DNA from 2 places in the Pseudomonas tohonis genome. Region 2 is predicted to be linked to the other one. Evidence: predicted binding sites of a transcription regulator. Region 2 holds the regulator's gene; the other holds the start of a gene.
The links. The regulator LexA, encoded in region 2, represses DNA repair genes until DNA is damaged. The targets are predictions, from matches to a motif close to CTGTNTNNNNANACAG.
Positions count from the first base shown of each region.

Region 1: the regulator LexA is predicted to act here: its motif matches at 1,421-1,436, upstream of recN (DNA repair protein RecN).

Region 1 covers NZ_AP023189.1:5,768,668-5,772,072, forward strand. The annotation lists gene dnaK (molecular chaperone DnaK) at 1-636, opposite strand, end outside; gene grpE (nucleotide exchange factor GrpE) at 737-1,306, opposite strand; gene recN (DNA repair protein RecN) at 1,459-3,132, shown strand; gene fur (ferric iron uptake transcriptional regulator) at 3,205-3,405, opposite strand, start outside.
Region 2 covers NZ_AP023189.1:1,973,539-1,976,943, reverse strand. The annotation lists gene nagZ (beta-N-acetylhexosaminidase) at 1-171, opposite strand, end outside; gene HSX14_RS09140 (L,D-transpeptidase) at 180-704, opposite strand; gene HSX14_RS09135 (TetR/AcrR family transcriptional regulator) at 748-1,455, opposite strand; gene lexA (transcriptional repressor LexA) at 1,696-2,304, shown strand; gene sulA (SOS-induced cell division inhibitor SulA) at 2,316-2,783, shown strand; gene HSX14_RS09120 (hypothetical protein) at 2,873-3,106, opposite strand; gene HSX14_RS09115 (DUF6586 family protein) at 3,178-3,405, opposite strand, start outside.

The DNA of each region.
Region 1 (3,405 bases), 3.0 Mb from region 2:
GCCGTCGACTTCGGCGATCTCGATGACCGACACGTCGAAGGTACCGCCACCCAGGTCATAGACGATCACGGTGTGGTCGCCCTTGGCCTTGTCCATGCCATAGGCCAGCGCAGCCGCGGTCGGCTCGTTGATGATGCGCTTGACGTCGAGGCCGGCGATACGACCGGCATCCTTGGTGGCCTGGCGCTGGCTGTCGTTGAAGTAGGCCGGAACGGTGATCACCGCTTCGGTCACGGTCTCGCCGAGGTAGTCTTCGGCGGTCTTCTTCATCTTCTTCAGCACTTCCGCGGAAATCTGCGGCGGCGCCATCTTCTGGCCCTTCACCTCGACCCAGGCGTCACCGTTGTCGGCCTTGGCGATCTTGTAGGGGACCATCTTGATGTCTTTCTGCACGACGTCTTCTTCGAAGCGACGACCGATCAGGCGCTTCACGGCGTACAGGGTGTTGTGCGGGTTGGTGACCGCCTGGCGCTTGGCGGACTGGCCGACAAGGATCTCGCCGTCGTTGGTGTAAGCGATGATCGACGGCGTGGTGCGAGTGCCTTCGGCGTTCTCGATCACCTTGACGTTGCCGTTCTCCAGGATGGCGACGCAGGAGTTGGTGGTCCCCAGGTCGATACCGATGATTTTGCCCATGTTCTCTCTCCCGAAACTTTGGATTTGCCGAGACCCCGTTTCACTAGTCGCGGCAGCATGAATACGCTTGGTTAAACAGATGGGGGCCGCAGCCCGGATTTCAAGCCTGCTCGTCGATGGACGGCGGCACTTCGGCCGGCGCCTTGCTGACCACCACCATGGCGGGGCGCAGCAGGCGGCCGTTGAGCAGGTAGCCCTTCTGGAACACCTTGAGCACGGTGCCCGGTTCCACATGGGTGCTTTCCTGCATCGCCATCGCCTGATGGTGTTCCGGATTGAACGGCGCCCCATGAGGATCGACCGCCTCGAGCTGGTAGCGCTTGAGGGTGTCGTGGAACAGCTTGAGGGTCAGTTCCATGCCCTCGCGCACCGGCTTGATGGCCTCGTCCTCGGCGCTGCTCAGCTCCAGGCCGCGCTCGAGGCTGTCCACCACCGGCAACAGGTCATTGGCGAATTTCTCCAGCGCGAACTTGTGCGCCTTCTCCACATCCTGCTCGGCGCGCCGGCGGATGTTCTGCAACTCGGCGGCAACGCGCAGGGACTGATCCTGGGCCGCGGCCAACTGCTCTTCCAGCGTCTGCACACGGGTCACGAGGTCTTCGCCGCCGGCGGCCTCGGTAGCGGTGTTCGCCTCAGGGTTCTGGTTGTCCAGGGTCTGTTCGTCAGCCATGCGTTCCTCCTTTCAAAAACGGGCCGGGCAATAACCCGGCGATCTGTCCGCCTATATGGGGTCGCAATTTGTCGGTTCAAGGGGGCGGGGTGATTGTCAGGCGGAAAACAAACACTGTATAAATACCCAGCCATCGCCCTGGGAGTGCCGCCATGCTGGTCCACCTTTCCGTTCACAACTACGCCATCGTCGAACACCTCGATCTCGAACTCGCTGGCGGCATGTCGGTGATCACCGGCGAGACCGGCGCGGGCAAGTCGATCATGCTCGATGCCCTGGGTCTGACCCTGGGCGATCGTGCCGACAGCGGCGTGGTAAGGCCGGGAGCGGACAAGGCGGACATCCTCGCCAGCTTCGACCTGCACGACATCCCCGAGGCCCGCACCTGGCTCGCCGAACGCGACCTGGACAACGACGGCCCCTGCATCCTGCGCCGGGTCATCACCGCCGAAGGCCGCTCGCGCGCCTATATAAATGGCACCCCCTGCCCACAGGGCGACCTCAAGACCCTCGGCGAGCTGCTGATCGACATCCACAGCCAGCACGAACACCAGTCTCTGCTCAAGCTCGACACCCACCGTCGCCTGCTGGACGAATTCGCCGGTGCCAGCGAGCTGGCGCGCCAGGTGCAACTCGCCGCGCAACGCTGGAAGCAGACCCGCCAGGAACTGGAACGCCTCTCCCGCAGCGGCGAAGAACAACGCGCCCGCCACCAGTTGCTCAGCTACCAGTTGGAAGAGCTGGAGAATCTTGCCCTCGGCGACTGCGAGCTCGACCAGCTGGAGCAGGAGCATAAGAACCTGTCCAACGCCGAAAGCCTGCTCGCAGGCTGCCGCCAGGTGCTGGACATGTGCAGCGAGAGCGACGCGGGCAACGTGCTCAGCGCCCTCACCTCCAGCCTCAACCGCCTGACCGCCTTCAACACCCAGCAAGGCGCCATCGCCGAAGCCGTCAACCTGCTGGCCAGCGCGCAGATCCAGGTGGAGGAAGCGGTCGGCGAGATCAATCGCTTCATCGATCATTTCGACGCCGACCCGCAACGCCAGCAGCAACTGGAAGAGCGCCTCGACACCATCTACACGCTCGCGCGCAAACACCGCGTTCATCCAAGCGAACTGGCCAGCCTGCAGCAATCGCTGCTGGAGGAGATCGAAGCGCTGAATGCGGATGACGAAGCGGTCGAGCGCCTGACCGAAGAGCTCGCGTCCTACACCCGCCACTACCAGGCCAAGGCCGGAGAACTCAGCAAGCTGCGTGGCAAATCCGCCGGCAAGCTGGCCAAGGCAGTGGAAGCCGAGATGCAGCGCCTGGGCATGCCCGGCGGACGCTTCACCATCGAACTGCACCCGATCCAGAGCCAGGACCCGCAGGCCAACGGCCTGGAGCAGGTCGAATTCCTGGTCAGCGCCAACCCCGGCCAACCTCTCAAGGCCCTGGCCAAGGTCGCCTCGGGTGGCGAGCTGTCGCGCATCAGCCTGGCTATCCAGGTGATCACCGCGCAGACATCCCGCGTCCCCACACTGGTGTTCGACGAAGTGGACGTGGGCATCGGCGGCCCCACCGCGGAAGTCGTCGGCCAGTTGCTGCGCCGGCTCGGTGAACGTGGCCAGGTGCTCACCGTGACGCACCTGCCGCAAGTGGCGGCGCAAGGCCACAACCACCTGTTCGTGCACAAGGTGCGCGGCAGCAAGGAAACCCGCACCGCCGTGACCAATCTCACCGAGGCGGCGCGCATCGAAGAAATCGCCCGCATGCTCGGCGGCCTGGACCTCACCGAAGAGTCCATCGCCCACGCCAGGAAGATGGTCACCAGCGCACAGGGCTGACTCCTCCTACAATCCCATAAATGAAAAAGGCGACCCGCAGGTCGCCTTCTTCCATTTACGGGTGCAGCGCGCTTATTTCTTCTTGCGCACGTACAGCACCAGATTGTGATCGACCAACTCGAAGCCGTGCTCCTTGACGATCTCTTTCTGGCGTTTCTCGATTTCGGTGTCGAAGAACTCGATCACCTCACCGCTGTCGACGCAGACCATGTGGTCGTGGTGACCGCCATCGGCAAGCTCGAATACGGCATGGCCACCATCGAAATTGTGGCG
Region 2 (3,405 bases):
GAGGTCCGGGCGCAGGGCGCGGATGGAGGCGCAGAGTTCGCGCACCTGGCGCGGGTCCTCGATATTGCGCGCGAAGATGATCAGGCCGGCCACTTCCGGCTGCCGCAGGATCTGGCGATCCTCAGCGGTCAGCCAGGTGCCGCCGATGTCCAGCATCAGGGAGCCTTGCATGGGATTCCTTAGGAGAGTTCTGCCGCGGCCCAGTCAGGCCGGGGCGCTTCGTCGATCCGCACCGCACAATGGACGGGAACGCGGGGGAAGAGTTCAAGCAGGTCGGCATTGCGCAGGCGTACGCAGCCATGGGACAGCGGTACGCCCATGGGCTCGGTGTCCGGCGTGCCGTGCAGGTAGATGTAGCGACGCATGGTGTCGACCTTGCCCAGGCGGTTGCGCCCGGGCTCGCAACCGCTCAGCCAGAGGATGCGGCTGAGGATCCAGTCGCGACCGGGGAACTGCGCGTGCAACTCGGGCGTCCAGGTCTCGCCGGTCCAGCGACGGCCGCGCAGCACCGCACCTTGCGGCAGCCCCTCGCCGATCTTCGCTCGCACTTGGTGAAGGCCGCGAGGCGTACGATTGGAGCCACTCTGCTCACCGGCGCCGTTGAGCGCGGTGGAAACGGGAAGACGCAGCACCAGACGCTCTTTGGCGAAGCCGTAGAGGCGCTGGTCGGCGATGGAAATATGAAGGAGATCGAGGTCGGGCATGGGGCGCTAGCTTAGCCGATCCCCCTGCCCTCGCCCACCGGGATCAGGCCTTGGCAGGCGTACTCGGGGACTTGCTGCGCGGTTTCAGGACCGCTTTTGAAAGGGTTTCGTCGGACAGTCCGGTCTCGGCACGCATGCCGGCTGCCAGGAAGGGCACCATCAGGCGCATCACCTGTTCGATGGAAGTGTTCACGCCGAAATCGGTCTCGGCCATCGCGCGCAACGCCTTGATGCCGGACATGCTGAACGCGGCGGCACCGAGCATGAAGTGCACGCGCCAGAACAGCTCGAGTGGCGGCACCTTGGGCGCCGACTCGTTGACCAGCAGCATGTAACGACGGAAGACCTTGCCGTACACCTCTTCCAGGTACTTGCGCAGGTGGCCCTGGCTCTGGCTGAACGCCAGCCCCAGCAGGCGCATGAAGATGGACAGGTCATTACCGCTGCGTGGCTTCACCGCCAGCGCCTGCTCCACCAGCATCTCCAGCAGCTCTTCGAGCGTCGCGCGCGCCTCGCTCTTCGCCTGCCGGCGATCGAGCTCACGCTCCAGACTCTGGCAGAAAGGCCCGAGGAAGCGCGAGAACACCGCCTGGATCAGCGCCTTCTTCGAGCCGAAGTGATAATTCACAGCAGCCAGGTTCACACCCGCCTTGCTGGTGATCAAACGCAACGAAGTCTCGGCGAAGCCCTTCTCCGCGAACAGCTGTTCCGCAGCATCAAGAATGCGTTCGACGGTTTCCGACTGGGCCATGGCTCCTCCGCCTGACAAACACTTGTTTGAAACATACGTTTCAAGCCGCTGCCTTGTCAAGTCGCGCACACCACCTTCTGACGCCCCGGTCACGGCTCGCAAGCGCCATATTCACGCAAGACGACAGGCAAGTCACTAGAGCCACAAGCCACACGGCGAAAGGATGCAGAGAAGACTTGTTGCCAAGCGATGATCACTGTATATAATTCCAGTCACTGTATAAAAAGACAGAGCGCCGACATGCTGAAACTCACGCCCCGCCAAGCCGAGATCCTCGCGTTCATCAAGCGCTGCATCGAAGACAACGGCTATCCGCCCACCCGTGCGGAGATCGCCCAGGAACTGGGCTTCAAGTCGCCCAATGCTGCCGAAGAGCACCTCAAGGCGCTGGCCCGAAAGGGGGCGATCGAGATGACTCCCGGCGCCTCCCGCGGCATCCGCATCCCCGGCTTCGAGCCCAGCACCGAGGAAGACGGCCTGCCGATCATCGGTCGCGTTGCTGCCGGCGCTCCCATACTCGCCCAGCAGAACATCGAAGAATCCTGCCGGATCAACCCGGAGTTCTTCCATCCCCGCGCCGACTACCTGCTGCGCGTGAGCGGCATGAGCATGAAGGATGTCGGCATCCACGATGGGGACCTGCTCGCCGTCCATACCACCCGCGAGGCCCGCAACGGCCAGATCGTCGTAGCCCGCCTGGATGACGAGGTCACCGTCAAACGCTTCAAACGCGAGGGCAACAAGGTCTGGCTGATCGCCGAGAACCCGGATTTCGCACCGATCGAGGTGGACCTTCAGGAGCGGGATCTGGTCATCGAAGGCTTGAGCGTCGGCGTCATCCGCCGCTAACAGGAGGCGTCATGCAGTTCCCGCAATCGTTTGGCCGAACCCAACTACCGCTTTTCCATGACGCCATAGTCGCCAGCCCGGTGCCACTTGCGCTGGAACTCGACGAGCAATGGGAAGAGGAACCCGAAGCCTTCAGCGAGCTGTCGCTGAGCGGCGCTGCCGGGCATTGCCGCCACCTGCTAGCCCCCATCCTTCGCGAACTCAGCCAGGAGCAGGATGCCCGCTGGCTGACATTGATCGGCGCGCCCGCCAGCCTTACCCAGGGCTGGTTGCGGGATGCCGGGCTGAATCGCGAGCGTATCCTGCTCCTCGAGCCCCGGGGAGAGCGCAGTGCGCTGGAATTGACATGCGAAGCCCTTCGACTAGGCCGTAGCCACACCGTAGTCAGTTGGCTGCGTTTGAACCGGACGGAGAAACAGGCACTCGCCCAGGCAGCACGCCAGGGTGGCGCACAAAGCCTAAACATCCGGCTGGGATAGGAATCGAGCCCACGACCGGAACAAGGCCGCAATGGATTGGTAACAGTCGAGGGGAATAATCGGTTACGAAGGAGCCGACCAAGCGTCCATCAATGCAGGACGCGCGGGCCTTCGTCGTGATCCACTTCACCTTCAGCAAGACGACCGGCCATCTGTACGCCCACGTTGAGCATGGCCTTGGCGACTTCCAGGTGATGCCCTTGCAGGAACGCCTTGGCGTCGGAAGAGAAGTCCAGCGTAACCAACGCCTCCTCGTCTTCCGCGCGGCGCAGGATGATGCGGCCGTCGGGCAGCTCGACTATTTCCAGAAAGGACGTTGGCATGGGGTCATCTCTCCACTAAAGGCGGGCATTGTACCAGCCGGCTGACGGGCCGCCCTAGCCCATCGATCTACTCAGCACTCCGACAGCCCCTCACGGAAGCGCAACGCCAGTGCCTTCAAGTTCTGCCGCCACTCTTCCAAGGTCACCCCGGACAGAGGCGTCGGCTCGTCATCCACACTTACAGCCTGGATCAGCGGCATTGCCCGGTCGACCTTCGCCTTCTTTGGCGCCTGGGGCGGCAGGAACAGTGCAGCGTGCGCAGCCAGTAGTTCGGCCAGCCAGGTTTCAGGCTGCTGGGC